Regions from separate parts of the Paenibacillus sp. SAFN-117 genome, predicted to be linked through region 2. Evidence: a T-box and tRNA genes for the amino acid it is inferred to sense, from the RefSeq annotation. Region 2 holds a T-box; the other holds one or more tRNA genes.
The links. A T-box is a leader RNA that pairs with one kind of tRNA and senses whether it is charged. The one in region 2 lies ahead of leuS (leucine--tRNA ligase), so its partner is inferred to be a tRNA-Leu.
Positions count from the first base shown of each region.

Region 1 (15,383 bases), on a different contig from region 2:
AATTCGTTCCTTTGGTTGAATCTTTCTTTCATTCTGCTAGACATTTTACCCTCCGCAAAATAAATTGACCTATAGGTCATAATTGACCACAGGGTCATTTTATATTCAAATTTCTCCAATGTCAAGTTTTTGGTTAATAGCTTAAAGCTCAAAAAGAACACGTAGTTAAGAACGTAAGAATACTTTTTTCCACACAATTATCCGAATTGTGGCCTTGAGAAAAATTATTTATTCAATGTGCTTTATACACAATAATCCGATTACGTTATTTTTCTAAATAGAAATTTAAGAAATTCTTTAGCTATTGTTATCTATTGGTTAAACAATTTTCGGTAAAGTAAGGACCAGATATAACGAGAGTTCGGTAAACGTGGAAATAAGCAATGCATGAAGAGACAGCGGCGGCTATGGGCCGAGGTTTGGCCATTCTTGCAGAGCTGGTCCAGGGACGGACGTTCAGACAACGTAACAGATTGACGGAGGAAAGGGTCGGAAGCATGAAGCAAAAATTTGCACTTTTTGTATGTATTGTTGCAGTAGTACTACTGGTTAATATGGTAGGGAAAGATCAGTGGAGCCGGGTATGGGGACATGTCAAGGTTCAGACCAACGACCGCCAATTCGCAATGAATGAAATTCGGGGAGAAGCCGCCATTCTGATGGATCAGAGAACAGGCAAGGTTCTTTTCTATAAGAATGACAAGGAAAGGATGTATCCTGCCAGCACGACGAAAATATTGACCGCACTTCTTGCCCTCGAGCTGGGAGACCTGGACGAAATGGTTCAGGTTGGGGAAGAAGCGGTTCCGCACCCCGGGGAAAGCAGGGCGGGGCTTGTGCCCGGGCAGCAGTTCAAGCTGATCGATCTGCTCCATGCCCTCATGCTGCCTTCAGGCAATGACGCGGCAAGGACGATCGCCATTCATATTGCGGGCAAAGTAAGCGGCCGCGAGGATATGGAGCCTGACGAGGCAATAGACTACTTCGCCCAGCTTATGAATAAAAGAGCGAAGCAAGCGGGGGCGAAGCAGTCCCATTTTGTCAATCCTCACGGTTTGCATGATGAGAATCACTATACAACCGCCCGCGATCTGATGATGATCGCCAGTGAAGCGATTAAGAACGAGCAGTTCCGGAAAATTGTCAATACGGGGCAATATACCGCATACAGCAAGGGTAGAAACCATGCAGATACGCTAAGCTTTACCAACACCAATCAATTACTTCAAAGAAACAGCGGCTACTATTTCGAAGGGGCGGACGGCATTAAAACCGGGTTTACGGATCAGGCCGGTTATTGTTTAGTATCCTCGGCTACCCGTTATAATGCCGGATTGATCGCTATCGTGCTCAAATCTACGAATGATGAAGTCTGGCGGGATTCCAACCATCTGCTCGAGTACGGATTCAAGGCTCTGTCCCAATAAGATTCAACCGTTCTTATGTAAATGAAGCAACATCCGATACTGTGCATACGGATACTGATCTCGCGTACTTGTGAAGAATGCTGCATCTTTTTGTAACGGGCCAATCGAAAATAGTTTCTGGACAGGGCTTTCCGCGTATAGGATAATTAAATAGAATTCAATTGATTTTCGGAGAAAGCGGGAAGACGCGATCGGAAAGGAGAAGGAAGGAACGCTTCTTTTCTTCGCAGGACGGTTGGCAGGAACTCTTAATCGTCCCAACTGAAAATCTTGAATGATCTATTACGCAGGGGGCTTGATGAAAACGATGAAACAAGTTAAATGGAAAAAGGTTGCGGCCGGTACTGTGCTTGCTATTAGCTTAAGCCTTCCAGTGAATGTGATGGCGGCTCCGGTTCCCGTTGCTAGTGTGACAGTTGAGGCGGCCATTGCGGATTTGGTGCCTCTCAGAGCCGTTGCAGAATCGATCGGTGCCCAAGTATCCTGGAATCAGGAAACTTATCAGGCGGAAGTGCGCCGGGGAACCCAGTCGCTTACGGTGACCATCGGCGAACAGAAGGCAATCGTGAACGGTGCGGAAGTGCATATGGACAAAGCGGCAGAACTGGTCAATGAAACGACGATGGTTCCGCTGGATGTCATTAGTCAGGCTTTCCAGGCCGAGCTCGAATGGAATGACGAAACCGGCCTTACGATTGACAGCAATGATCTTATCTCTATTAGCGGTTATCTAATGAGCCTTGTCCAGAATGGGCAAATTTCCGAAATCCCCTCTTACATGAGCGTCCCATTGCAGAAGGCCATGCAGCCGGAGTTGATTGCGGCTATTAATGCGCAATTAACTGCAATGTACGGCACTATTGAACAGTTGGCCGGCGTACAGCGGGAAGATAATGCTGTGCACAACAATGTGAAATTGACCTATATGACGGACAGACAGCTTCCTCTTGAAATAACGCTGCGATTCGATCAGAATCAGAAGCTGGATGATGTTTACATTCCTTACTTGTCGGCGGGCGGTTATGAGAAGCCGGATTATGACGATTCGAGCGCCTACACAGAGAAAGAGGTAGTTATTGGCGAAGGGCAGTTTAAATTACCGGGCACCCTGACGCTTCCTGCAGGCGAAGGCCCGTTCCCGGTTGTTGTACTGGTTCATGGTTCGGGTCAGAACGATCGTGACGAAGCGGTAGGAGCCTATAAGCCTTTCCGTGATATTGCGGTCGGTCTGGCCGCGCAGGATGTAGCCGTGCTCCGATATGAGAAGCGGACTCGGGAATATCCTTACCAATCCATGTCCATCCCGAATTTCACCGTTAAAGAGGAAACGGTCGATGACGCTCTGGAAGCAGTGAAGTATCTGCTTAAGGAAGACAAGATCGATTCCGAACGGATTTATCTGGCCGGGCATAGTCAAGGCGCCATGCTCGTTCCCCGGATGATCGAGGCGGATGAAGAAGGCCATATTGCCGGCGCCGCCGTTATTTCCGGACCTTCTACTCCTCTGGAGGATATTCTGCTGTGGCAATTCGAGAATCAATTGGACAATGCCAAGAAAGCCCAGGCTCCTGCAGAACAGATTGCGCAGCTGGAGCAGCAGATTGCATTGTTTAAGGAGGATTTGAAGGCGATCAAGGATCCGGCGGTGCAGACCCAACCGGATAATTTCTCCTTCGGAAACTTTGCCTGGTGGAAGGACTTCAGCAACTACTACGGCGGAGAAATCGCCAAGGAACAATCGGTTCCGCTGGTCATTATGCAGGGGGAGAACGATATCCAGGTGCCTGCTAAAGAGCTGGATGGCTGGAAAGAAGCGCTAACCGCACGCAGCGATGTGACCTACAAGCTTTATCCGAAGATGAACCACTTCCTGATCGAGGTAGACCAGCCGTCTACCGGAATGGAATATTCGGTTCCGGGTAACGTATCCAAGCAGCTCATAGACGATTTGGCGGAATGGATTAAGAATAATTAAACTCATTGGCCGGGGGAAACCCCGGCTTTTTCTTTTCCGGCACGGATATCTAGTGGATTTATTTGTGGGTGTTTTACCTGTTCTTATATTTCATCGGTAGAACGCGCCTGTCCAAAGGACGGCGATAGCCGTTTATCCTTGTGCGAGTTTGCTCTGACGCGTCTAACTGGATTTATACAGCTAGTTTGCTTTTCTAGAGCGAAAGACGGTAACTACCTTGAAAATCCGTCTATTTTACCGTCTGCAGGCATCGTTGCAAGCGGAGCGGCACGTCTAACTGTATTTTGTACAGGTAGATTCAAGCGAATGGGCGAAAATGATCAAACTAACTGGATAAACTACAGTTAAAATGGGCAACTTTGGGCGAAACGGCTGTTTTGGCGCAAACTAGCTGTAGGTTTTCCAGTTAGTTTCCATATTTCTTCCGAATATAGAAATCTAACTGTATGAAATCCATCTAGTCTTCAAATTTCACACTATTGAAGCAATTCAACTCTATTCTACCTTGATAATCCATCCATTTTCATCATCTGATGGTGCCGCGGTCAGCGGCATGGGGGTCTAGCTGCAAAATGCAGCTAGTTTGTGCAAAAAGGCGATTTCAGCAAAAAACCTCGATTCTAAATGTAGTTTTTCCATTTATTTCAATAGCCTTCCACCATTCGCTCGAATTTACCTACATAAAATACAGTTAAATGTTTACCAAACGAAGGGATGGCGACCGACCGGCCATGAATATATGTGGGTCCCGCTGGTTCGGCCGCGTTCAGAAGAATTAGACCCCGTCTCAGTCGGGGGCGAAGGAGCTACGAAGGTTGCAGCTTAGCGGCTTTTTCCCGAATAAAACAAACGGCCAACGCCTCACAAGGCACTGACCGTAATCAGACATATCCGGTTTCTCTGCAAGGACTTAAATCAGATCCAGGCGCGAGAAACGATGACCAAGAGTATGAAGAGAACCAGAATAACTCCGGTGCTGGTCCAGAGTCCACCTGCAGGATGTCCCATGTTCAAGTCCCCCTTTCTCTTCCATCTGGTCCTATTTTATGCGATCGCGAGAAGGGAGGTCACGAGGGCATCATGAAATGTGCGAATGCCTCTATTGTCTACGGTTAACCGATCAGCCGAAGCAGAATCATACCGCAGAAAGCGCAAATAATTCCCGCCGTTTCCTGGCGGTTGAATTTCTCCTTCAGAAACAATCTGGCATAGAACAGAATAATCAGGACATTCATCGCTACGACCGCCGATACGAGCCCGGTGACTCCAAGCTTGAACGCGGGAAGCAGGAGCAGCATTCCGGATATGTTGCTGACTCCGACGACGAGTCCCCAGAGAATAGTTTTCGAGAAAGACCAATTTGGTTTAGTGTCGGGCGAATTACCGGGTTCCTTCTGTGCTTCATCAGAGCTCCTTTTGTTCCGTCCCCATAGCCAAGAAATAAAGAACAAAACCATCCCTGTCGCATACATAATGACTAGTGTGGGAATGGTCTCACCGCCCCATAATACGGCCTGCTTGGAGGCGACGTCGGTTAACCCGAAAGAAATAAGAGTAATGATTCCCCACTGAAGCCCCTTCAAATTCGAGAACGAGAGATCACTGGAATAACGGATCAAGATGATGCCGCAAATAATGACAAGAAAAGCGGCCCCTTGCCCCCACGTAAGTGCTTCCCCCCACAAACCGTAAGCGAGAATAACGACGACAACCGGAGGAAGACCGGCCATAATCGCAATTAAAGAGGCTTTGCCGACCGCAAAACCTTTATACATGGCCGCATTGGCCGTAAAGGAAAATACCCCCATGAAGAGTCCAACCCAGACTCCGGGAGTCCATTCCGGCTGAACGATGAAATTAAGTCCGACCCCAATGAGCGTTCCGGACAAATAAACGGCGAATAAAAGCAAATTGCGATCCAACGGCTTCTGGGAAGACCATTGATACAGAATTCCTCTTAGCCCAAAGCATAGACAGGCTAAACCAGCATAAACAAGCCACATTGTACTACTCAGATCCTTTCTGTCATTCTATCAGGCTGTGCCAAGTCACTCTAACCACTATAGGCAGACTCACGAATTCCGTCAAGGAGGGAATCTTTATGCCGGAGAACCGGCGAGAAGAAAACCGGCCCCCCCATTTCAGCATTGATCTGTTAAAAAAGCGCTGGCTCTGCCGGCAAAGGAGCATCATCTCTCATCCTGAAAGCGGGAGAGTTCCGGAATTTAGTATTCATGACAAAAGGACGGGATTCTAGTAAAATGAGGTGGACAGCTTAGTGCAGCCAACCTTAATCGCTAAACTTTGAAAAATTTGATTGTCTATCGGGAGGGTTTAAGAATGAGTGCGGAACAGCAAGCGGGTTATTTCGGTTCATTCGGGGGCAGCTTTATTCCTCCGGATTTGCAGCAGGCCATGGATTACTTGGCGGAGCAGTTCGAGAAATATAAGAATGACCCCGAGTTTATTGAGGAGTACAAGTATTATTTGAAGGAATATGTCGGCCGGGAAAACCCTCTCACGTATGCCAAGCATTTGACCGAGAAGCTCGGCGGGGCCAAAATTTATTTGAAGAGGGAAGATTTAAACCATACCGGTTCTCATAAAATCAACAACGTGCTGGGTCAAATCCTGCTGGCGAAGCGGATGGGGGCCAAACGGGTCATTGCCGAAACAGGAGCGGGACAGCATGGAGTGGCTACCGCCACGGTCTGTGCCATGTTCGGAATGGAATGCGTTATTTATATGGGAGCCGAGGACACCCGCCGTCAGGCGCTGAATGTATTCCGTATGGAGCTGCTGGGGGCCAAGGTAGTACCGGTCAACAAAGGGCAGGGAAGGCTGAAGGACGCGGTTGATGAGGCTCTGGAAGACCTGGTGGCCAATTACAAGAATACGTTCTATTTGCTCGGATCCGCCGTAGGGCCTCATCCGTTTCCAACGATGGTGAAGCATTTCCAATCGATTATCAGCGAGGAATCGAAGAGGCAGATTATGGAGAAAGAAGGCCGCTTGCCGAATGCGGTCATCGCTTGTATGGGAGGAGGAAGCAACGGCATCGGTTCGTTCGCGCATTATATTGATGAGCCGTCCGTCCGGTTAATCGGAGTGGAGCCCGATCAAGCCCCGACCCTGACGCAAGGCGTGCCGGGAATGTTGCATGGATTTAAATGTCTCGTTCTGCTCGATGAGAACGGCGAACCGCGGAAAACTTACTCCATCGCCGCCGGTCTGGATTATCCGGGAATTGGACCGGAGCACAGCTATTTGAAAGAATCCGGCCGCGCCGAATACTATACCGTTACCAACGAGGAAGTGCTTGATGCTTTCCAGGTGCTCTCCCGCACCGAAGGAATTATACCGGCCCTGGAAAGTGCTCACGCGGTTGCTTATGCCCTGAAATTGGCCCCGACCCTGGATAAGGATCAATTATTGATCGTTAACTTGTCCGGCCGTGGAGACAAGGATGTCGAGCAGGTATTCGAAATGCTTAATAAATAAAAAAGAGAAGGAACGGGGGATGATATTCCCTCGTTCCTTATTCGTAAATCATTCGGATCGTCATGCCCCCGTCAATGATCAGGTTCTGGCCGGTAATAAAACCGGACTGCGGCCCGGTCAAATAAAGGCAGGCTTCGGCAATATCGTCCGGGGTGCCGACTCGGCCTACCGGATGCTGCTTTTTGTCCCGCTCACTATGCTGTGGCAGGGTGGTACGCGAGGATAACTGCCAGTCGCATGTTTCGATCCAACCCGGGCTGACGGCATTCACCCGGATCCCATAAGGCCCCAGACTGACGGCCATGGAATGGGTCAGAGCCAGCAGTCCTCCCTTGGATGCGGAGTAGGCTTCCGTATCCGGCTCAGACATGAGCGCCCTCGTTGACGCAATATGCAGAATGCTGCCTCCTCCCTGTGTTCTCATCACCTGTGCGGCTTGCTGTGAACAGAGGAAGGCACCACGCAAATTGACGGCTATGACGCGGTCGAAATCGTCGGCAGACAGCTCCATCATCGGCGCATTGCAGCTGATTCCGGCGTTATTCACCAGTACGTCAATTCGCCCGTATTCTTCCATCGTCAGGCGAAACCAGCGCTTGACCGCTTCTTCATCGGCGATATCGACGCACATGAACATGGCCTGCCCGCCGATCTGCCGGATTTCCCGAATGACTTCGAATCCGGCTTCTTTGTCTATGTCGGCTATGGAAACCAAATATCCGCAGGAAGCAAATTTCCAGGCAACGGCCCTTCCGATTCCTTGTCCTCCTCCTGTTATCATGACCACTCGGTTCATATTGACCCTCCTTCTTGCAGCTTGACGGTACCGTACCGAAAGCATTAAAATGGGACAAACTTTCTAATTGGCATAAAAAGCTACCTTTAAAACCGGGTTATTCGTCTTCGAAGAGGCTCCGTTAGGAGCTTTTTTTATATTTCATCGGTAAAGGCACCCGTCCTAAGGACGGCGATTGCCGTTTATCCTTGGTGGGGTCATTTCATTATACGGAAAGCTAGAGAAATATGGAAATGTTCGTTGCTTTTTCGATAAAGGTTCGAATACTATAGAACTAGTACATAAGATAATAGGAAACGTAAGATGCATCAATCATTCAGCTCGGGCTGAACACAAGCCGAACTTGCATCATGGACGGTAGGAAGATACATTTCGTCGGCTTGCGAAAGGAGGCAGGACATGGGTTCACCGAGAGGAAACCGGCCGAACAGGCCCATTACCTATCTGATCGGATGGAGAAAAGGCAGGATTGAATATGATCCGGCGGGGAAGGGGAGCAAGGACCACGGACATTCGGGTTCGAAACCGGGCTCCAGAGCCGGAATCCCCACATATCCCGCAGAACGTCCTACCTTAACGGGAATAGCCGGTTTGCTGTGGAAAAGGCTGCCTTTCGTTCCGTTGAAGGCCGCTGAAGTGCTGCTGTGGGCACTGCCTGCTGTCAGTTTTGCCATGATTATTTGGCTCGTGCATTCGCTGATTCATATAGGGAAGGGGTGACCGGCATTGTACACTACGTGGGCGATTTTTGCCGGAGTCGTTGGATTGATAGTGACTGGAGCGGCCGTTTTTACAGTGTGGCATGTCTATTTTGCGGCACAGCAGGATGCGGACAGGCAGGGAAAGCCTGCGCCCGGACACTCACTGGAATCGAGAGTAAGCTCCTACTTTTTGCAATGGACCGTGCTTGATTATGTAATGCTCGGGTTGATCGTAACCGGCCTGCTGTTTCTATTTGTCGATTTATTGGCGGTAATGCGCAATCCCGGCCGATTTCCGTATCATCATCATGCTTACCTGATGGTGGGCTTTGTGTTCAGCTTTCTGGGCACGCTGTTCATGGTCGTTCGTCTTGCCTTGACCTTACAGAGTATACGTCCTTCTGCGACGGGGGAAGAGCATCATGATCAGCCAGAGCAGACTGACCCCGCCGAACAAGGGATACAGAACGGATAGCAGCTTGCTGAATCCGATTTGGCTGACCAGATAGCTGACAGCAAGAATAAGGACGATCCCTTGAGTCCGGGAGATTCGGGTCCGCTGCTCTAACTGGAGAGTGAGTCCGTATGCATCCGCAATAAAAGTGGTGAAGATTTCTCCGAAAATAACGAAAACATACAGCAATTGAATGACGGGGCCCAGGTGGCGGATAATTTGTCCCATAGGAATTTCGAACTGAGCTATATCCGGCATCCGTGCGGCCAATGCGATATGAGCGGCCAAGAGCATTACCCCGATGCCGATCCCTCCGATAAGCCCTCCCCAGAACAGGACCGAACGGTCCCGAATGGCTGAGCCAAGCGGTACCAGAACCGCTTGCGCCATAGCCAAATTGAATGCGCTATATAGGAAAGGGGAGAACCATACCCTCCATGCGGAAGAGTCGGTGGACAACTGCAGCCATTGGCCGGCGTTAGGCAAGCTCAGGGTTGACCAGACGACAATGACCGAGAAGATCATCATAACAGGAACAACGATAGAGTTAACGACCAATATCCCCTGAATACCCCGGGTCAGTACCAGGTAAGAGAAGATGATCGTCAGAAGGAGTCCCGCCTGATAGGACATGTTCAGTTGTTCCTTGAACAGGGAACCGGCTCCGGCCAGCATAATCGTCGTCACGCCGAAGAGTACGATCATGGTAAACAGACTGACATAATTTCCGATTCGCTCCCCGAACAATATCCGATTGAGATCCTCATAAGACTGTGCTTCCAATCTATGGGCCATCAGCATAATTTTAATCCCGATCCATGTGAAGAACAGACAGGAGAGGCCGATGGTGAATGCGGCAGCAGAACCGTACCGGGTATAGAACTGCAAAATTTCCTGTCCGGTAGCAAACCCGGCTCCGACAACGGTTCCGATGTAGGTAAAGGCAACCTGCATAATCTTCCCTGTCCTGCGCATAAAAATAAAGCCCCCTTGTCCACACCATTAATATAAGGTATGTCCAAGAGGGAGCGGGCATGACTATTGGATTGCAGACTATCTCTTGTTTCCGCCAGCCTATTGCTTCTGGGCATCATCGAACAATTTGATCGACTGGATTTTCCCTGTTTTGGAATCGATGTCGAGCCTGAGCACGGTAGCTTCATTAGAATAAGCCATGACGTAGTTGGTGGTCGTATCCGGCTCGCCCAGAGCCTTGATGGCATCGGCTGCTTTCTGTCCGAGCTTCAAACCGTTCAGACCCGGGTCGATATCGATCGAATCAATGCTGACAAATTCAACCTTGTCGGAACGATTGATTCCTACGGTAAAATCCGAATAATCCAACACCGTGATGGGATCGGTCGGATCATCCATAACAAATTCGTTGTCAGGTTCTCCAAACTTGTCCAGGACGGTCTGCCTGCTATCCGAGATGGACAGTCCCATCAGCAACGGTCTTTCGCTGCTGTAGGCTTCTATTTCGGGCTTGTTCCGATCAGGCGTCATCGATTGGGCCGTTCCGGAAGGAGGTTCGCCCTCCTGTGGTACGAAGACAGGAGTGCCGTTAACCGGTGCCCCCTCTCGGGATTCGAAAGGGGAAGGGGCGGGCTGGGACTCATTCAGCTTGTCGTTCATTGACGAAGGAGACGGGGCCGGTTGAGCTTCCTTGCCGCCGCTTTGGCAGGCAGTGAGAGCGGCGGCAGCGGCACAGGCCAGTCCAACCAGGGCGACCCTTCTAATAAAGGGGTACATGATTTTTCTAGTCCTTTCAATTGTACTGTAATAAGATACGTTCCATTCTTTTCTATACTTATATAGACAACTTAAACGCGTCGAAAGTTTCACTTTTTTTGTAAAAAAACAAAAAAAGTTGTCTCTTGATCAAGACGGACCGGCTGTGATAAGTTTTTAATCAAACCATATGCAAAGGATGCTGTTTCTTCTTCCGTTATGACTATGCCAGTAATGGGAGTGAAGGTCGGCTTAAATGGGAAGTAGCATTTTGTGTCAAGTTGGGGAGGCTGAGTTTTGTTATGGAACGGTTAAAACAACAAATACGCGAGCATGGAAAAATTTTATCGGATAAGGTTCTTAAGCTGGATGCCTTGCTGAATCACCAAGTGGAGCCTTCTCTTATTATGGAAATGGGGCAAGAATTTGCACGAAGATTTCAGGGGGATAACATTACGAAAGTGATCACAGTGGAATCTTCCGGGATCCCGGTTGCTTTCGCAACGGCTTGTCATCTTGGGGTTCCCATGGTTTTCGCCAAGCGCAAGAAGACGCTGACGACCGATGAGGATTGTTATATGGAACGGGTTCCTTCCTTCACCAAAGGAATTGTAACGGATATAATGGTATCCAAATCGTTCCTGTCTCCGCAAGACCGGCTGCTCTTCATTGATGATATTATTGCAAATGGGGATGCAGCCCGAGGCTTGATTCGGATTATCGAGCGGGCCGGAAGCCAATTGGCAGGAATGGGGATTGTCGTAGAGAAGTCCTTTCAGAAAGGGGCGCAAACGATCAGGGAACAGGGAATCCGCTTGGAATCTCTGGTCAACATAACCGGATTAACGGATGGGATCATTCACTTCGATTCCTGATTTTGCAAGAATCTGCCGAGCGGGATTAGGCAGGTGGATTTTGACAGACGTTCTTTACCTTCCCAACCTTGTTGTTTTTCGTTATAATTAAATCAGACTATAGAGAGAGGAGGCATTTCTATGGGGAAAGAGAACGTGCCGGTGGACTATTTCAAGACGAAGCTGAGGGAAGCCAAAGTTCATTTTGAACGTGCCCTGGACTGCAAGCATACAGAATTCGACGACTTGTATCCCTATATGATAGAGCATCCCCAATTCTTCTGGTACAAACGCTATGTAGCTTGGTCGGAATTGTTGACGATCGTTAAGCTGTGCGGTGAACTCGAGGTTAATTGGAAAGAGCAATTTACTCCTCAACAGATCAATTACATTGAGTCAAGAGTGATGTCCGGAACAGTGTTGGATTGCTGGTATGAGTCGAAAGAGCATGTCGGTTGACAGCCCTCGGATAACGAATCGGATACGACCTAAAAGCGGCTTCGCTTTTAGGTCTTTATATTACTATCCGCAGCATGCGGATCACAGCTCATGAGGCAAAATGTTCATGCTCTCGATATGCTTCCTTGTTTCTGGAGTTCCTAACTGATGCAGCATTTGATAAATTTGCTGCAGGTTGGCATCATACCATTCATTTTCTTTATCATGGGAATATTCGCGGAAAGGGATGACGGCTCTGGCGGCAGTACTGATTTCCGAAGCGGATGTATCTTCGAATAATTCCTGCAGCTTGTCCAATTCATCATCGGTTGCCTGAATAACGAACTCGTAATTCAAGGCTTGCTGATCCTGCAGAATCTCGCCGGGGGCGACCGCTACATAGTATGTTTTTTTCTCCACGGGTGTCGCTCTCCTTCCATAAACCGAATCTTTACAGAGCTTCTCTCGGTCAATTACTTTGTATAAATAGAGCAAAAAAACCAACCTTATATCCTATATTGCCCCGAAGAAACCATGTTATGTATGTCCGTTGGCCATAACTACATGAATTAGCTTACTATGGATATAAAGAAGATCAAGAGGCCTGGCCAAAAGGCCGTGAATAGAAAACAAATCGGGAGCATTTGGTATTATACCAAGGGCAACGAATTAATACGGCATGAAGAGATGAATAACAGGAGCAATAAATTAAGTCGGGAGGCGATAAATATGATTTCGGATGAAGAACTGGATCGTTATCGGTTGGATGGAACGAGGGTAAGGGTGGTCAGAGATGCGGACCCTGCCAACGATGTAAGAGGCTTCGTTATGGCCTGGGACGATAAAACGGTACTAATCCGCAAAATGAACCGGAAAGTCATCAAATTGGACCGAAATTATATATACCAACCGTACAATGAGGAGCGGAAGCTGCCGGAATGACGATCATTAGCGGAGTAAATGAAGCATTCGTCGAGCAGAACGGCAGTCCCTATCTTCTGATCACATCGGAAAAATCGCTGTATACTTTAAATTCCTCCATCTGGGGAGGAGGATTCTCCGAATGCCGGTATCTGATAAATCGGCAGGTGAGCAAAAATTACTGCTGTGACGACCCAGTATTGGAGATGGAGCAATTTCTGCAGGGCGCAGGTCTTGCCCCCGCGGAGACGGCCGGAATGCTGACAGCGGCCCGGGTAGCGGATGCGGGACGTTGCGAGGCGGAGGACTCCGGAATCCGGGTAAGCACCATAGTTACCGCAGGGCTGAGCAATCCGGCAAGAGCAGGTTCCAGACGGGAAAGGCAATCGTTATTCCCCGGCACGATTAACACGATTGTCATAGTGGAAGCCGCAATGACCGATTCGGCCATGGTCAATGCGGTAATAACGGCAACAGAAGCCAAGACAGCTGCTCTACAGGACTTGCGCGTACAAGCGGGTGACGGGGAAGGAACGGCAACCGGAACGACGACGGATGCCATCATCATCGCGGCGACCCAGACGGGGCGTGCGTGCCAATATGCCGGTACGGCCACCTTGCTCGGGCATATGATCGGCCGTACGGTATATGAGGCTGCGTATTCATCGGCCCAGCGTAATTTGAATTATTGGCGGGAGAGAAACGCCGGCCAATAATGAAACGGCAGCTATTGGCCGATTAAGGCTGCTAGATACGGGAATGGACATAGTTCCCGGCAAGAATGCTGATCTCAGCCTTCACCATGCTGCGGGACAAGGTCAGGCTGCCTCTGTTCTCCCGGCAGATGTATTTACAGCGTATGCCTTGGGCATCCTTCACTTCGCTATATATCCGGATGCCCGCTGATCTCAGCCGCTGCTTGAGCTGGACGAGATCAATCTGAATCATCTCGAGCATCCTCTGCATGACGACAATGTTCGGAAGGCAGAGCCTATGCGGTGAAGCCGATGAATTCTGCATCCGGTCCATATCCCGCCTGATCATGGTCAACAGAACAGGCAGTAACACAGCTTCCTTGACCAAATCGGATTCTTCCATCGTAATATGCTGCGGCTTGCGGACTAATGTATTTGTCGTCATAATAGCGAACCTCCGTTCGTATATTTGTTTTTATTGTAATGGAAAAAATCGTAAAACGCAAGTCAATTTTGGGATTTATTTGAATATATATAGTAGGTTAAATTTTTTTTAAAAAAAGGTTTGACAACCTATAAGCAGTCATGGTATATTACTTCTTGTCGCCGCAATAATTACTTAAGACGAAGCAGATAGCCGGCAGACACCATTCGCGGTCGTGGCGGAATTGGCAGACGCGCACGGTTCAGGTCCGTGTGGGCTTACCCCCGTGGAGGTTCGAGTCCTCTCGACCGCACCATTACATAATCTACGAGGGCACCCCTAATTGGGGTGCTTTATTGCATAGATTTCCTATATTCATAGCCCGAAAGGACGAAAGCGAACATGATTCAGTACAAACATAAGGTAGCCGGCTACCTCGTTCCCTCTTTGGAAGGAATGGAGGAGGCTGCGATTGCCGGAATGTTGGAATATCCGCCGAATCCGGACATGGGAGACTTGTCGCTGCCATGCTTCAAGCTGAGCAAGGTGCTGCGCAAGGCTCCTCAAGCGATTGCTGAAGACCTTAAGGCCAAGCTGGAGCAGGCTGATTGGCTGGAGAAGGTTGAAGCGGTATCGGGATATTGCAACTTATATTTGAAGAAAGATAGTTTTGTTCAAGATCAGTTGGCCTCCGTACTCTCCTTGAGACAGCAATTCGGTTCCCAGAACCTGGGCCAGGGCCGGACGATTGTCATCGATTATTCCTCTCCCAATATCGCCAAGCCGTTTCACGTCGGACATCTGCGCACGACAATTATCGGCAATGCGCTCTATAAAATTTTCTCATTCCTCGGGTACAATGTAGTTCGGGTCAACCATCTCGGAGATTGGGGAACCCAGTTCGGCAAGCTGATTGTCGCTTATAAGGAATGGGGCCAGGCGGAAACCATCGAGCAGGAAGGAATCAGCGAGCTTCTGAGGCTTTACGTCAAATTTCACGATGAAGCGGAAACTCATCCTGAACTGGAGGATAGAGCCCGCGGCTGGTTTGTCAAGCTGGAGCAGGGGGATGAAGAAGCGATCCGGCTGTGGAAATGGTTTGTCGAGATCAGCCTGAATGAATTCAACAAGATTTATGATTTGTTGGGGGTCAGCTTCGATTCCTATGCGGGAGAAAGCTTCTACAATGATAAGATGGCCGCGGTCGTTCAGGAGCTGAAAGACAAGCAGCTTCTGGAAGAAGACGACGGAGCGATGCTTGTACGTCTGGACGACTATAATATGCCCCCGGCTTTAATTATCAAGAAAGACGGAGGCACCCTGTACCATACAAGGGATATTACAGCGGCCCTGTACCGGAAGAACACCTACGATTTCGAGAAGGCGATCTATGTCGTCGATGCGGGGCAGAGCCTTCATTTCAAGCAAACGTTTAAGGTTATTGAACTGATGGGTTACGATTGGGC
Region 1 covers NZ_JBQCLK010000018.1:103,546-118,928, reverse strand. Annotated here, with positions in the region: gene ACTHRH_RS13640 (TetR/AcrR family transcriptional regulator) at 1-44, opposite strand, end outside; gene ACTHRH_RS13635 (D-alanyl-D-alanine carboxypeptidase family protein) at 384-1,427, shown strand; gene ACTHRH_RS13630 (alpha/beta hydrolase family protein) at 1,735-3,402, shown strand; gene ACTHRH_RS13625 (YjcZ family sporulation protein) at 4,318-4,410, opposite strand; gene ACTHRH_RS13620 (DMT family transporter) at 4,515-5,405, opposite strand; gene trpB (tryptophan synthase subunit beta) at 5,743-6,903, shown strand; gene ACTHRH_RS13610 (SDR family NAD(P)-dependent oxidoreductase) at 6,941-7,699, opposite strand; gene ACTHRH_RS13605 (hypothetical protein) at 8,099-8,419, shown strand; gene ACTHRH_RS13600 (hypothetical protein) at 8,426-8,875, shown strand; gene ACTHRH_RS13595 (YkvI family membrane protein) at 8,783-9,829, opposite strand; gene ACTHRH_RS13590 (hypothetical protein) at 9,929-10,606, opposite strand; gene ACTHRH_RS13585 (xanthine phosphoribosyltransferase) at 10,888-11,460, shown strand; gene ACTHRH_RS13580 (hypothetical protein) at 11,581-11,898, shown strand; gene ACTHRH_RS13575 (hypothetical protein) at 11,980-12,297, opposite strand; gene ACTHRH_RS13570 (hypothetical protein) at 12,607-12,819, shown strand; gene ACTHRH_RS13565 (adenosylcobinamide amidohydrolase) at 12,816-13,514, shown strand; gene ACTHRH_RS13560 (hypothetical protein) at 13,546-13,938, opposite strand; tRNA gene ACTHRH_RS13555 (tRNA-Leu) at 14,147-14,233, shown strand; gene argS (arginine--tRNA ligase) at 14,323-15,383, shown strand, end outside.
Region 1: it encodes a tRNA-Leu, which carries the amino acid that the T-box ahead of leuS (leucine--tRNA ligase) is inferred to sense. The anticodon was not compared.

Region 2 (15,896 bases):
TTCCGTGCCGGACCGTGTCCGCGGACTGGCCCAGGAGATCACGAAAGACGAAGCAACGCCTTATGACCAGGTTAAAGCTATTGAGCGTTACCTGCAGACGAATTTCAAATATACGAACAATCCCAACTCTAACGGTTCGGATTCGATGGATTTCGTCGATCGGTTTTTATTTGAAATACAGGAAGGCTACTGTGATTATTTCTCGTCTGCGATGGTGGTCATGACCCGCTCAATAGGGATGCCTGCCCGTTGGGTGAAAGGTTTTGCGCCGGGGAGTCTTTCCTTTGACGAAAATATTGGCTTGAATCCATACGAAGAGATGGATCCGAATGGAGCCGGCTTATACACGGTTCGCAACTCAGACGCGCATTCGTGGGTGGAGGTTTATTTTGAAGGCTATGGCTGGATTCCATTCGAGCCGACTGCCGGTTTCGCCCTGCCCGTTCTTGCGCAGCCCTCCGGCGAAGACAATCCTCAGCCCGAACTTGACGAGGCTCCGGAATCGTTGCCCGAATCAGAGGATGTACCAGCTGACGGGCCGTTCGGCAACCGCGGGACGCAGGTGCTGATTGGATGGATAGCGGCCGCCGGTCTCCTGCTTGCAGCCGCAGCCGTGGGAATGACCCGCTGGGGAAGGACCCGAATCCGGCGGATCGTATTCAGGGAACTGCCCGCATCGGGCTTGCGGCAGCAGATTATCGTTGAATACAACCGGTTTATCCGGCATGCCAAGCGCAAGGGACGGCGCGCACATGATTATGAAACGGCGCGGGAGACGATTCAGCGTTGGGCGAATCAGCAGGTGTGGGCATCCGGTGATATGCTGAAGCTGTTGGGGTTGTTCGAGAAGGCCAAATACAGCGGGTCGCCGATTACCCGGGAGGAGTACGAACAAACCGTTGCACTCGTCAAGAAATTAAAGGAAATCGTTTAATTCATCCGAATAGGCCCAGGTACTTTCTGGAGCAATCCAAAGGGGATAATGATTACACAATTCCCGGGATTGCTCCTTTTCCGGGTCGCCAGATAATATAATCCAATTTGGAGATGATGATGGGTTAGAGTAACAAATATTCCGACCCATATGCAAAAAAAATCTTCGGAAGAAAAAGGTTTTAGTATACAATAATATACTGTAGGAAAAGTCATTAAAGGGGGAAACCGTATGAATCATCCGGAAGAGTCTATAGAGTCACATGCCCGGCTGACAGCCATTAAACTTGTCAAGCGAGCGTTTTTCATCTTGCTTGGGGCCGGTTTTGTGTCGGTCGGGCTGGAAATGTTCCTGGTACCAAACAAGATTATTGATGGGGGCATTACTGGCATATCGATCATTACTTCACATCTCACCAATTTGCCTGTAGGGATTTTTCTACTGCTGTTCAATCTCCCGTTTTTGTACATAGGGTATAAAAAAATAGGAAAAACGTTTGCCATCTCCACTTTGTTTGCGGTTATTCTCATGTCGGTGGGAACCTTCCTGCTGCACAATTCCGATCCGTTCACGGACGATCCGCTGCTCGCTTCCGTATTCGGGGGCATTATTGTGGGCGTGGGTGTAGGAATGGTCATCCGGGCCGGAGGATCGTTGGACGGGACGGAAATTATTGCTATTCTGTTCAATGAGAAAAGCCCGTTCTCCGTAGGCGAAATTGTTATGTTCTTCAATATTTTCATTCTGGGCAGTGCGGGCTTCGTATTTGGCTGGAATCAGGCGATGTATTCTTTGATTGCTTATTTTATTGCTTTCAAAATGATCGATATCGTCATCGAAGGCTTCGATGAATCGAAGGCGGTATGGATCATCAGCGACAAATACGAGCAAATCGGCAAGGCACTGCTGAACCGTTTGGGCCGCGGAGTTACCTATTTGAACGGAGAAGGCGGGTTCAGCGGGGAGGATAAGAAAGTCGTCTTCTGCATCATCACCCGACTGGAAGAAGCAAAATTAAAATCAATTGTCGAGGAGTGGGATTCCAACGCTTTCTTGGCGATTGGCAACATTCACGATGTTCAGGGCGGGCAGTTCAAGAAGAAAGACATCCATTAAGGGCGGCGGCCTATTCGCCGTTATCCGCCCGGACCGGCTCTATTGGTCTTAATGAGGAATATGTTCAAAATCGGGGGCGGGGATTTCCGCATCCATCCATACCGGCTTGCGGTCCAAGTCGTCGGATGCGGCCTTTTCCCTATTTTTTAAATCCTCAATCCAGTAACGGATTAGATCATTCATCGCCACGGGGGCTTTCGTCGGAATTTGGTGTCGGACCCCTTTAACAAAGAATAACCGTGAATTAGGCAGCTTATGATGAAGCATTGAAGCATAGCGGAAGAAGCTTTTATCCTTGGTTCCATAAATCAACAGGACAGGGGCGTGAATCGTCTGCAGCCACTCGGTGCAATTGTACTTCAGACTGTATCGGTAGTAATTCATCCAGTCCTGAACAGAGCCTTCGCGCGCGGTTCTGGATAAATTGCGAAAAGTAAGCAGACTGTCCGAATTGCCGGCACATACCGAGGCATTCATGACCGGTTTGGCCTTGAACCGGGTTAGCCATTGCCCTAACCGAATTTTGCTGCGGAGCTTCCAATCGCTTACCTCGGACATGGCGCTGATCAGAATTCCGCCCATAATTCTTTCCGGATAAGTCAGCATGGCCTCCAATACGATGGAGCCTCCGGTAGAATACCCGCATAGGTAGGCTTTTTTTATTTTAAGCTCATCCATCAGCTGCTTAATATCTTCCACGATCAGAGTATAGTCGAGCGGTACTCGCGACGGCTCGCTTTTTCCATGGCCGCGGATGTCGAAGGTGACGACCTGATAATCGTTGGATAAATCCGCTTTCTGATAATTAAAGTTGGCGCTCGTCAGAAGAGGAGGATGGATGAAGAGGATAGGATCTCCCTTCCCGGAAACATGAAAGTGCATCTTGTTCCCGTTGATGGTTCGGATCGGCACAACTATTCAGCTCCTTGCATTTCAGATTTAATATTAAAATGCCCAATCCCGGCTTAGTTCCTCTAAAGTCTTTTTTGCAAAAAAGCCGAATTATGGTATAGTTTTTCTGTATCGATAAGGGAAAAAACTGGGGTGAACCGGTTGTTAAACAAATTAATTCCCAGGCGCCAGGTTAATTCGATCTATGACCTTGCCCTGGACGAACTGTGGAACGAAGGAATACGCGGCATTATTACGGATTTGGATAATACGCTGGTCGGAGCCAGAGTTCCTCTAGCCACTCCCGAGCTGGTGAAGTGGCTGGACTACTTGCAATCCCTCGGGTTTAAAGTCGTCATCGTATCTAATAATAACGAAACGAGAGTATCTACATTCGCCAAGCCGCTGAATGTCCCCTATATTCATAACGCACGCAAGCCGTCGGTCCAATCGTTCAGCAAGGCGATGGAATGGATGGGGCTCAAGCCGGAGCAAATAGCTGTTCTGGGGGATCAGATGCTTACGGATGTGCTGGGCGGCAACCGGATGGGGCTGTACACGATTCTGGTTCAGCCTATCTCTTTGGTCGATGAAGGGTTTTTTACCCGCATTAACCGAAGACTGGAGAAGGCGGCCAGAGCTTTAATGAAAAAATAAAGCTGCTTGATTGAAATGCTTTAATATAAGTAATTGGATCAATCATCGGGTGCTGCATAATTCGTGGCGATGGAAATCCAAACCTGGCAACGTAAATCAAATGTAAAGAACTTTGACTATACACGACACTACATTCAGGAGGAACCTATGGAAGAAGATTTGCTGCAATGCGAAGGCTGCGGGATAGAGCTTCAGACAGATGACCCGTCCAGGTTGGGATATGTCCCCGAGCAGGCCTTATTGAAGGTGCCGGTTATTTGCCAGCGCTGCTATCGCATTAAGCACTATAATGAAATATCATCCGTCACTCCGAATCAGGATGATTTCCTGAAGATGCTTTCCCATGTTGGAGAGACGAACAGCCTTGTGATCCACATCGTTGATTTGTTTGATTTTGAGGGAAGCCTGATCAGCGGGCTCCAGCGTTTTGTCGGAAATAATCCCATACTGCTTGTGGTCAATAAAATGGACTTGCTTCCGAAGGTGACGAATTGGAACCGGATTTTGAACTGGATTCGCAAGCAGGCGAAGGAGAGCGGATTGAAGGTCGTCGACGTCGTTCTTTGCAGCGCCAAGAAAAATATCGGATTCGACCGGCTGCTGGAGAAGCTGGGAGAGTACCGTAAAGGGCGCGATGTTTATGTAGTGGGGGCGACGAATGCGGGGAAATCGACGCTCATTAACCGTCTCATCCGGGATTACAGCGATCTGGAGTCGGAGTTGACCACCTCGCAGTATCCGGGGACGACTCTTGATCTGGTCCGCATCCCTCTGGATGACGGGAAGTCGATCATCGATACCCCGGGAATCGTCTACAGCTATCGGCTGACGGAATTGGTGCCCAAGCCGGTTCTGCCGGTCCTGCTGCCGGATAAGACCATTAAACCGGCCGTTTATCAATTGAACGAGAAGCAGACATTGTTTATCGGCGGCTTTGCCCGCTTCGATTTTGCCAAAGGTCCGCGCCAGTCCTTTACCTGCTTCTTTTCGAACTCGCTGCCGGTTCATCGGACGAAGCTGGAGCGGGCGGATGAGCTGTATAACAATCATAGAGGAGAGCTTCTGAAGCCTCCGACCAAGGAACAACTGGAGCAGATCCCGCCTCTGGCCAAGCATCCGGTTTCCATCCGCAAGGGCCAGCAATCCGACGTTCTGATTTCCGGTTTGGGATGGATCAAGATCAACAGCCCGGAAGGTGCGGAACTGGTCATTCACGCTCCCAAGGGCGTTAAAATTGCGGTACGAGACAGTTTAATATAGAACATAATGGGAGGAGAAATCTTCATGTCAGCCGTTGTCGGGACAGGAGGAATCGATACGGCCACCGTCATGTACGGGGTATTCGGCGATCCGGTAGCCCATTCCAAATCGCCGCTCATGCTGAACCGGGCCTTCGAAGTGGCTGGAATCAACGCGGCTTATGCCGCTTTTCACATCCGGCCCGGAATTTTGCAGGATGCGGTCCGAGGAATACGGGCACTAGGCTTCCGCGGGGTTAATGTCACTATTCCCCATAAATTGGAAGTGATCGATTATTTGGATGAAATTGACGAGCATGCGCGGGCCATCGGAGCGGTTAATACGATTGTCAACGCCGAGGGGAAGTTAAAGGGCTATAATACGGATGGAATCGGTTATGTTCGGTCATTGAAAGAGGAAGCGGGATTCGATATACAGGGGAAAACCGTCATCCTGCTGGGGGCAGGCGGCGCGGCCCGGGGAATTGGTTACGCCCTGGCCAAGGAAGGGGCTTCACGGATTATCGTTGCCAACCGGACCGTCTCCAAGGCGGAGGAATTGGCGTCCTATCTGGACGGATTTACCCGGTCGGAAGGCATCGGCCTGGACGCGGTAAAATCGCGGATTCATGAGGCTGAGCTTCTTGTCCATACTACAAAGGTCGGGATGCATCCGAAAGTGGAGGATATTCCGATCGAACCGGAGCTCATTCACCCGGGGCTTCTCGTCAGCGATATTGTGTACAATCCTTTGGAGACCCGGCTGTTAAGGGAAGCCAAAGCGAGAGGCGCATCGGTTCATGGCGGGCTTGGAATGTTCATTTATCAAGGAGCCTACGCTTTTGAATATTGGACCGGACAACCTGCCCCGGTAGAAGCTATGCGCGCGGTTGTCCAACGGTCGCTCTCTCCGGAATGATCTTGAGGCTAAACGAAATTGAGTCTGATTTCTATGGCTAAACTATAAGAATTGAGGAAAACGTATATGTTGACAGGTAAACAAAAGAGATATTTACGCTCTCTGGCACACCATCTGAATCCTATTTTCCAAGTAGGCAAAGGCGGTGTCAACGATCACTTGATCACTCACATTCAGGAGGCGCTGGAAGCCAGGGAATTGATCAAAGTGACGATTCTGAACAACTGTTTGGAGGACCGGGAGGAGGTCGCCCGCGAGCTGGCGGAACAATCGGGTGCGGAGCTCGTTCAGAAGATCGGAAAAATCGTGGTCCTGTATAAAGAATCGAAGGAAAACAAGTCCATCGAGCTGGAATAATAAATTCGGAACAGGAAGAGCTGTTCGGATGTAATGATTTACTTTTTTCATGGGATGGGGTGGAGATGTGTTAATCGGAATCATGGGGGGAACTTTCGATCCCATTCATACCGGCCATTTGGTCGCCGCGGAGACGGCGCTTGAGGAAGCGGGGCTGGACGAGGTCTGGTTCATGCCTGCCAATATCCCTCCCCATAAGCCTAATACTCCATTGGCTTCACCGGATCAGCGATTGGAAATGGTCAGTCTTGCGATCGATTCTCATCCTTCTTATAGAGCCGTGGATGTGGAATTAACCAGAGGCGGAACGTCCTATACGTACGATACGGTTACGAGGCTGCAGCAGCTTTATCCCGATCATCGTTTCCATTATATTATCGGCGCGGATATGGTAATGTATCTGCCCAAGTGGCATCAAATTGAGAAGCTCTCCGAAATGGTAACGTTCCTTGGGGTCGGGCGCCCGGGCTTTGATATCGACCTAGAAGCGCTGCCGTCCCATTTGCGCAGCCGAATCAAGCTGATGACTATGCCGGCTATGGAGATTTCCTCCACCGACATACGCGAGCGCATACGGAACGGACGCTCTATTCGCTATAGAGTTCCGGAATCAGTCCGACTATATATCGAAAGGAGTGGTATTTATGGATCGTGAACGACTGATCGACCTTGTACGGGAGCAGATGCCGGAGCAAAGATGGCTGCATACTCAGGGGGTTATGGAGACCTCGGTCGTGCTGGCCGGCCGATTCGGCGCGGATCCGGTCAAAGCGGATTTGGCTGCGCTTCTCCACGATTATTGTAAATACTGGCCGATTGAGCAGCAGAGGAAGGTCATTGAGCAGGCCGGGCTTGCTGACGATCTTCTCCAATATGACAAACCTCTGTGGCATGCACCGGCGGGGGCCTGGGTGGCTGAACAAGAGCTTGGCATTAACGATAAGGAAATCCTGGATGCGATCCGTTACCATACGTCCGGCCGTCCCGGTATGACCCTGTTGGACAAAATTGTTTGTTTGGCCGATTACATTGAGCCGGGAAGGGATTTTCCGGGTGTAGAACAAATAAGGTCATTGGCTGAATTGAGCCTGGAGAGAGCACTGATTGCGGGCTTCGATTCAACGATTTCCTTCTTGCTGCAGAAGGGACAGAAGGTTTATCCTATGACCATCATGGCCCGAAACTCGCTGATTGACGAGCTGGTTCAGCGGTCAGGTTAAAGTAGGCCCTTTTTTACCACATTAGAAAGTTTAAGTTCATTAAAGCATTAAAATGGAACAAATTTTCTAATTGGCATAAAAAGCTACCTTTAAAACCGGGTTATTCGTCTTCGAAGAGGCTTCGTTAGAAGCTTTTTTTATAAATATTACGCATACTAATTTCGGGGGTACGGCGGCAGATTTTCAGAAGTCCCGGCTTAGCGAAGGATCGATCCGCCACCGTATTTCCGGGCGTTGGGAGGTCATAAATCGAATGAATGAACAAATGCTGTCAATGGTTATCCAGGCGGCCGAGGATAAAAAAGCGTACGATCCGGTCGTTTTGGATTTGCGCGGAATATCGTTGATCGCCGATTATTTTGTAATTTGCCATGGAAATTCGGAAACCCAGGTCCAGGCGATTGTCACCTCCATCCGCAAAAAAGCGGATGAACAAAAATGGACGGTACGCGGAGTAGAAGGGTTGGATAACGCCCGGTGGGTGCTTATCGATCTGGGGGATATCGTCGTTCATGTGTTCCATAGGGAAGACAGGGAGTATTACAACATTGAGCGGATCTGGTCCGACGCGAAAGTTGTGGAGACCGTATGAATCTGCAGGCGGGAACGGTCGTTAAGCTGCAAGTAGCCAGGGAAGTTTCCCCTTACGGCTTCTTTCTGACAGACGGCAGCCGGGATATCCTTCTACACTACACGGAGAAGGAAGGCAACATCGAACCGGGGCAGATGGTAGAAGTGTTCCTGTATTACGATACCGAGGATCGTCTGGCGGCTACAATGAAGAAGCCGCTCCTCCGGCTTGGAGAGGTCGCCCTGCTCGAAGTGGCCGATGCGCATCCGAGATTCGGGCTGTTTCTGGATATGGGGATCGGCAGACAGCTTCTGCTTCCCTATCGCGAGCTTCCGGAGCTGAAGGAGCTGCGCCCGCAGGTGGGTGATCGGGTGTTTGTAACTATGGCCCACGACCGGCAAGGCCGTCTTATGGCCAAACTGGCCGGGGAGAAGGAGCTGTCGCCGCTGGCTGTCCGGGCACCGGAATCGTGGAAGAATGAATGGATGACGGCAAGGGTTTATAAGCCTTTGCAAATGGGAACCTTCGTCATAGTAGAGGGCGGGGTGCTCGGATTCGGGGTTATCGGGCTTATTCATTCCAAGGAAAGAACCCGTCTGCTTAGAGTGGGAGAATCCGTGGAGGTACGGGTCATTCATGTCCGGGAGGATGGCCGGGTTAATCTGTCCATGCGCCTGCCGAAAGAGCAAAGCCGTACGGAAGACGCTGACGTTATTCTTGCCTATTTGCAAGAGAGGCCTAACGGGGCGATGCCTTATTCGGATCAGACCCCCGCGGATATTATCAGCTCGAAATTCAGCATGAGCAAGGCCGCCTTCAAGAGAGCGCTGGGCAAGCTGATGAAGGACGGGCTTATCGTGCAGCAGGAAAACTGGACCTATTTGAAGGATAAGGCCCCTAAATAGCTCGCCGGTTCAGAAGTTCCGAGTCCAAGGATTACGCAACACTAAGACTTGGGGTTTATGGAGGATTTTGGGCGAGCGGAATACTCCCTATAGAGCATTGAACGATAAAATGGAGTAGTGTATGGTCCGGCTTTGGAAGGAGAGGGGAAGGCCTTGGCTTATGAACAATTCGCATATTATTATGATCGGCTGATGGAGGACATGCCTTACGCGGATTGGCTTCGCTTTGCGAAGCAGTGCTGGGAACGCTACGGCACTCCGGTTACGGTCGTCGATCTCGGATGCGGTACCGGCAATTTGGCTATTCCGTTGGCCCGGCAAGGGTTTCATGTGACCGGGATCGACTTGTCGGAGGACATGCTGGCTATTGCAAGAAGCAAAAGCGAAACACTCTACGGAACGGAAGGCTCTCTTCGCTGGGTCCAACAGGACATGCGGGAATGGGAGCTGCCGGAAGCGGTGGATGCCGTTATTTCTTTCTGTGACTGTTTGAATTATTTGCTTGAACCTGAAAGCCTTGAGGAAGCCTTCCGGCAAACCTGCCAAGGGCTGAATCCGGGAGGTTTGTTCCTGTTTGACGTGCATACCCCTTATCAGCTGCAAAATTATGCGGAGCATCAGCCTTTTGTGCTGGATGAAGAGGATATAGCCTATATCTGGACCTGTCATCTGGACGAAGAGCTTTGTGAGCTGGAGCATGAGCTCTCCATCTTTGTCCGTGAAGAAACGGCAGGCGGTCCGGCCGGACGCCGTTACGTGAGGGTGGACGAAACCCATGTACAAAGGGCTTATCCGCTGGAGCAGATAATGCAATTACTTGGCAAATCCGGCTTTTCCACGGTAGAATGCTATGCTGATTTTACATGGGATAAAGTTACCCCGGAGACGGAGAGAGCCTTTTTTGTTGCCCGTAAATAAGTAGGTGGGGCCTGTCCGCACTCCCGCTCCCTTGACAGAACACATAGTTTTCATTATAATTTCTTCATAATATTGGCTATGAAGAGGAGTAGTAGCATTGCAGAGCGTTTAGCAGAGAGCCGGAGAACAGGTGGAAGCCGGCAGCGCGAACAGCGAACTCGCCTCGGAGCTTGAAGGGTGAAGGTGCAGCGGTTATTGGCAGATGAAAGCCAAGTTATTAACCGGGCAAGCTAGCCCGACCGTCTAATCCCGCGTTAAGGGCTTCGAGTGAACGGAGTGCTGTGACGCTCTGTTAATTAGGGTGGTACCACGGGAACAAACCTCTCGTCCCTAGCGTAATGCTGGCGATGGAGGTTTTTTTTAGTTTCGGGGATCCCCGCGAAAATTGTAAAAATATAAGAAATTATAAGTTTCACCTTATACCTGTTCTTATATTTCATCGGTAAACGCGCCTGTCCAAAGGACGGCGATAGCCGTTTATCCTTGGGGTTAAATAATGCGACCTTTGACCGTTCCGGTCATTTAACCAAGAGTCAGGTGAACAAAGCAGCCAAGAAATCAATCATTTACCGTACTTTTTTTAAAAAAAGCTTGCTGAAAGGGGCGGGCTAAAAGCTTGCCGGGCCGGCAAAATGTTGAAGGAGGATGAATTATGGTTCACGAAACTAAGGGGCACGGGTACAACCCGCTCGCCATTGAACCTAAGTGGCAGAAGTATTGGGACAGCAAGAAAGTGTTTAAAGTATTGGATGATTCGGATAAACCGAAATTTTATGCCTTGGATATGTTCCCTTATCCGTCCGGTGCGGGACTTCATGTCGGACATCCGGAAGGATATACGGCAACGGATATTATCTCCCGCTATAAGAGAATGCGCGGCTACAACGTCCTCCATCCGATGGGATGGGACGCCTTCGGTCTTCCCGCTGAACAGCATGCGTTGGATACCGGCCAGCATCCGCGCGACATAACGTTCAAAAATATTGACAATTTCCGCCGACAGATCAAATCTCTCGGATTCTCATATGACTGGGATCGCGAAATCAGCACGACGGATCCGGATTATTATAAATGGACGCAGTGGATTTTTGTTCAATTATATAAACGAGGACTCGCCTATATGGCCGAGGTTCCCGTTAACTGGTGTCCGGCATTGGGCACGGTTCTGGCCAATGAAGAGGTGATCGACGGAAAGAGTGAGCGCGGCGGTCATCCGGTCATTCGCAAGCCGATGCGTCAATGGATTCTGAAAATTACCGAGTACGCCGACCGGCTGCTCGAAGATTTGGAAGAGCTCGATTGGGCCGAAAGCATCAAAGATATGCAGCGGAACTGGATTGGAAAATCCAAAGGAGCGGAAGTCCGCTTTGCCGTTGATGGCCACTCCGGAGAGGAGATTGTCGTATTCACGACCCGCCCGGACACCTTGTTCGGCTCCACCTACTGTGTCTTGGCACCCGAGCATCCGTTGGTAGAACGGATTACGACGAAGGAACAGATACAGGCCGTTAAGGAATACAAGGAGAAAGCCGAACGCAAAAGCGATCTGGAACGAACGGACCTGGCCAAGGAAAAGACGGGAGTATTTACCGGAGCTTATGCGGTCAATCCGGTCAACGGGGCGAAACTGCCGGTATGGATTGCCGATTATGTGCTTGCCGGTTACGGAACAGGCGCGATTATGGCGGTGCCCGGCCATGACCAACGGGACTACGAATTTGCCAAACAGTATAATCTTCCGATCATCGAAGTGGTGAAGGGCGGCAATTTGGAGGAGGAAGCCTATACCGGAGACGGTGAGCATGTCAATTCCGGGCTGCTGGATGGACTCCGTAATGAAGAAGCCATCGCCGCCATGATCCAATGGCTGGAGGAGAACGGCAAGGGCGCCGGCAAGGTTACCTATCGTCTTCGCGATTGGTTGTTCAGCAGACAACGTTATTGGGGCGAGCCTATTCCCATTCTGCACCTCGAGGACGGCACTATGAAGACCGTTCCGGAAGAGCAGCTGCCGCTGGTCCTGCCGGATGTCGATCATATCACACCTTCCGGGACCGGGGAGTCGCCTCTTGCTGCAGTGGAAGAATGGGTGAATACAGTAGATCCCGAAACCGGAATGAAAGCGCGCCGCGAGACGAATACCATGCCTCAATGGGCGGGAAGCTGCTGGTACTACTTGCGCTTCATCGATCCGCATAATGATAAGGAGCTTTGTTCCTTTGACAAGCAGAAGGAATGGCTGCCCGTCGATTTATATATCGGAGGGGCGGAGCATGCGGTGCTCCATCTTCTCTATGCACGGTTCTGGCATAAAGTGCTCTATGATTTGGGCGTCGTCTCCACCAAGGAACCATTCCAGAAGCTGGTCAATCAAGGGATGATTCTTGGAGGAAATAACGAGAAGATGAGCAAGTCCAGGGGCAATGTTATCAATCCGGATGACATTGTGAGCAAATACGGCGCGGATACGCTGCGTATGTACGAGATGTTCATGGGACCTCTGGAAGCTACCAAGCCGTGGAGCGAAAACGGGGTGGAAGGAACATATCGCTTCCTGAACCGCGTGTGGAGATTGTTCATCCAAGAAGACGGTTCTCTGAATGCGAAAATAACCAAAGAGGATTCCAAGATAGACGATTCATTCCGAAGAACCTGGCACAAGACGATCAAGAAGGTAACGGAAGATTACGAGGCGCTGCGTTTTAATACGGCCATCAGCCAGTTGATGATATTTGTTAACGAGGCTTATAAAGCGGACAGCTTGCCATGGGAAGCCATGGAAAACTTTGTCCAGATGCTCTCTCCAATCGCCCCTCATATTGCGGAAGAATTATGGGAGAAGCTCGGTCATACGGATACTTCGATCACTTATGTCCCATGGCCCGTTTACGATGAGAAATGGACCGTAGAGAATGAAGTGGAGATCGTCGTACAGATCAACGGCAAAATCGTCGACAGGCTTTCCGTTCCGAACAATCTGGATCAACAGGGGATGCAGGAAGCCGCCCTTGGATCGGATAAAGTGAAGGAGGCCATGGCCGGCAAATCGGTGAGAAAAGTCATTGCCGTTCCAGGTAAGCTTGTCAACATCGTTGTCGGTTAACAGGGACCACTAAGGACCGTGCCAACTGTGAATTCATGCCGATGGAGGAAGATATCGGCTTGACTGAACCTTGGCATGGTCTTTTTTTACCACAATAGAATTTATAAGTTATTGCGTCCTGAATTAATTCAAATTCTATTTGGCGATAACATCCTCTAAACGCGGTCGCTCATCCATGAAATACTCCGATAGGAGTTTTTCTCATTCGGCAGGCCGGGACAACAATGAAGCTACTTTAGCTACATCTTCATCATATTTTGCATGGGTAATCCGAAAGAGCTGATTGAACATATCCTTCAGCTCCTTTTCCATCAGACGGAGCCCTTCGGCAGTAATGCCCCCCGGAACACTGACCCGCTGCCGCAGCGTCTCGGGAGTAAACCCGCCTTCGGTCAACAGCTTGCCTGTACCGACAAGCATTTGGGCGGCGAGTGCCGAAGCCTGCTGCTCGTTAATTCCGGTTTCTTCTACGGACGCGCGAATGAAATGCTCGAGAAAATATGCCAGGAAAGCCGGTCCACAGCTTGAAATATCCGAAGAGACGCGGGTGAGCTTCTCTTCAATTTTAATAGGCTGCCCGATATTTGCAAGCAGGGTCAGCAAATCGTCACGACCTGCTGCAGAGACTCTCTCCCCGAACATGCACAGTAACGCTCCGCCCAAGGTGAAATTGGTAATACTTGGTATTACCTTGGCGATTTGGCAGTTCAGAAGCTGCTCCAATTGTCCGAGCATCACCGGGCTTGTTATGGAAACCACGATTTGCGACGGATCGGTAAAGTCCCGAATTTCATCTAAAACCTTCTTGTATTCCATTGGTTTAATGCAGAGAAAGACGATTTCGCTTTCGAGTACAACTTCTTTATTCGAACGCGCGATGCGCAGACCTGGATAACGTTGGGCGAGCTGTTCAGCTTTGGCTGAAGTACGATTGAAAGCGGTAATTTCCTGAGGCAGCAGCGCCTCCGAGCGAAGGAATGCTTCTATCAGCATACTTCCCATACTGCCGGTCCCGATGAATCCCGTATTCATCATGAACCCCTCCTTGACCAGTGATATACGTGCGGCAATGCTTTTATAAGTATATGCGGGTGATGAGGGTTGCATTCCTATAATCTGGTAATCGATTTAAGAGAAGGGACGGGGATTGGGGAAAGGGGGAGAATTTGAGACGGTTTGGGCGGAGAAATCGTAGCCGGGGATTGTCTTTTTGTCCAAGCGTGATATAATAGTGAATAAATGGAAATGTGCGGAAGAACCGCCCTGACGGATCTTGCTTTAAGCAGGATCCCAGGGCGGTTTTTGCATTTTCGCAGCATGTATCCAATCTTGCGAAGGGCTTGTCCCGGCATTCAGCGGGCAAGTCTGATTTACAATACTGGAGGTAGCGATAACTATGGACAGATGGTTCGGAACGAAAGGGATCTGGTTTTTTTCATTGATGCCCGTTGCCTTGCTTGGATTTTTATTGTTTACGAGATTGTATGATGCCGGGGAATGGGAGCCCTTCAGCGCAGTCAATGATGAAGTGAAGTCTTTGCTGGCCTCGGATTGGGCGGGTTCTGCAGATGAAGGCCAGTCGTTGAACTCGGGCGGAGAAGGAGGCAGCCAAGCTCCGAATCCCTCTGCCGCCCCGGATACTACAGGCAAGCCTGCCGGGATGACGAGCGATTCCGATTCGCAGGCGGGCGCCGTTGAAGATTCTAATGGAACCTCAGCTGCTCAAGCTCCGAATGCAGGTAGCCCACCCCCTAATGATGTAAATCCGGGGTCTACGCATCAGCCATCGGCGGTTTCCGCGGACTCGTCCTTGATTGATATCAATACGGCTTCCGTTACGGAGTTAACGGCTTTGCCGGGAATAGGTCCGAGCAAGGCTAACGCTATCGTAACGTACCGCCAGCAGAACCAAGGGTTTAAATCCATTAACGATCTTATGGAAGTGAAAGGGATCGGACAGAAAACCTTCGAGAAGCTGAAAGATCTGATTACGGTGAGCCCTTATCCCGGCGCTTCTGATTGAGCCATTATCCTTCCGCCCGGCCTAACATTTATAAAGAAGGATTTGTAGGGAAATCTCTTTTATTTTTGTATAAATTGTGAGAATATAGGATTAGGCTACTAAAAAGGGAGGAATTCATTGAAATGTCAGAAGAACGTCAATTAGCACTGGAAACTTTGGCGATTCACGCCGGGCAGGAGATCGATCCGACAACACTGTCCAGGGCTGTGCCGCTTTACCAAACGACATCCTACGGTTTCCGCGATACCGATCATGCGGCCGATTTGTTTGCCCTTAAGGAATTCGGCAACATTTATACCCGCCTCATGAATCCGACTACGGACGTGTTCGAGAAGCGTGTGGCCGCTTTGGAGGGCGGAGTGGGCGCTTTGGCGACAGCCTCCGGTCAGGCTGCCATTACATACGCCATTCTTAACATTGCCGGCTCCGGCGATGAAATCGTATCCTCATCCAGTTTGTATGGCGGAACTTATAATCTGTTTTCGACAACGTTATCTAAAATCGGAATTGACGTCAAATTCGTGGATTCTTCCGATCCCGAAAATTTCCGCAAGGCCATCACTCCCAAGACTAAGGCGGTGTTTGCCGAATCGATCGGGAATCCGAAGGGCGACATTCTGGATATAGAAGCCGTTGCCAAAATCGCGCACGAGAACGGGATTCCTCTTATTGTCGACAATACGTTCCCGAGCCCTTACTTGCTGCGTCCGATTGAGCATGGAGCCGATATCGTGGTTCATTCCGCGACCAAGTTCATCGGCGGACACGGAACATCCATCGGAGGCGTTATCGTGGACGGCGGCAAGTTTGATTGGAAAGCGAGCGGCAAATTCCCGGGATTGGTTGAACCGGATCCGAGCTACCACGGTGTAATTTATACGGACGCGGTTGGCCCGATGGCTTATATTATCAAGGCCCGTGTTCAATTGCTGCGTGATATGGGAGCCGCCATTTCTCCATTTAACTCGTTCCTGCTGCTGCAAGGACTGGAGACCCTCCACTTGCGGATGGAGCGTCACAGCAGCAACGCACTTGAAGTTGCCA
Region 2 covers NZ_JBQCLK010000001.1:174,214-190,109, reverse strand. Annotated here, with positions in the region: gene ACTHRH_RS00830 (transglutaminase TgpA family protein) at 1-934, shown strand, start outside; gene ACTHRH_RS00825 (YitT family protein) at 1,166-2,050, shown strand; gene ACTHRH_RS00820 (alpha/beta fold hydrolase) at 2,099-2,962, opposite strand; gene ACTHRH_RS00815 (YqeG family HAD IIIA-type phosphatase) at 3,104-3,598, shown strand; gene yqeH (ribosome biogenesis GTPase YqeH) at 3,746-4,858, shown strand; gene ACTHRH_RS00805 (shikimate dehydrogenase) at 4,883-5,755, shown strand; gene yhbY (ribosome assembly RNA-binding protein YhbY) at 5,822-6,112, shown strand; gene ACTHRH_RS00795 (nicotinate-nucleotide adenylyltransferase) at 6,180-6,767, shown strand; gene yqeK (bis(5'-nucleosyl)-tetraphosphatase (symmetrical) YqeK) at 6,757-7,332, shown strand; gene rsfS (ribosome silencing factor) at 7,586-7,924, shown strand; gene ACTHRH_RS00780 (CvfB family protein) at 7,921-8,808, shown strand; gene ACTHRH_RS00775 (class I SAM-dependent DNA methyltransferase) at 9,001-9,726, shown strand; T-box leader at 9,796-10,061, shown strand; gene leuS (leucine--tRNA ligase) at 10,379-12,829, shown strand; gene comER (late competence protein ComER) at 13,031-13,861, opposite strand; gene ACTHRH_RS00760 (ComEA family DNA-binding protein) at 14,226-14,852, shown strand; gene ACTHRH_RS00755 (homocysteine synthase) at 14,975-15,896, shown strand, end outside.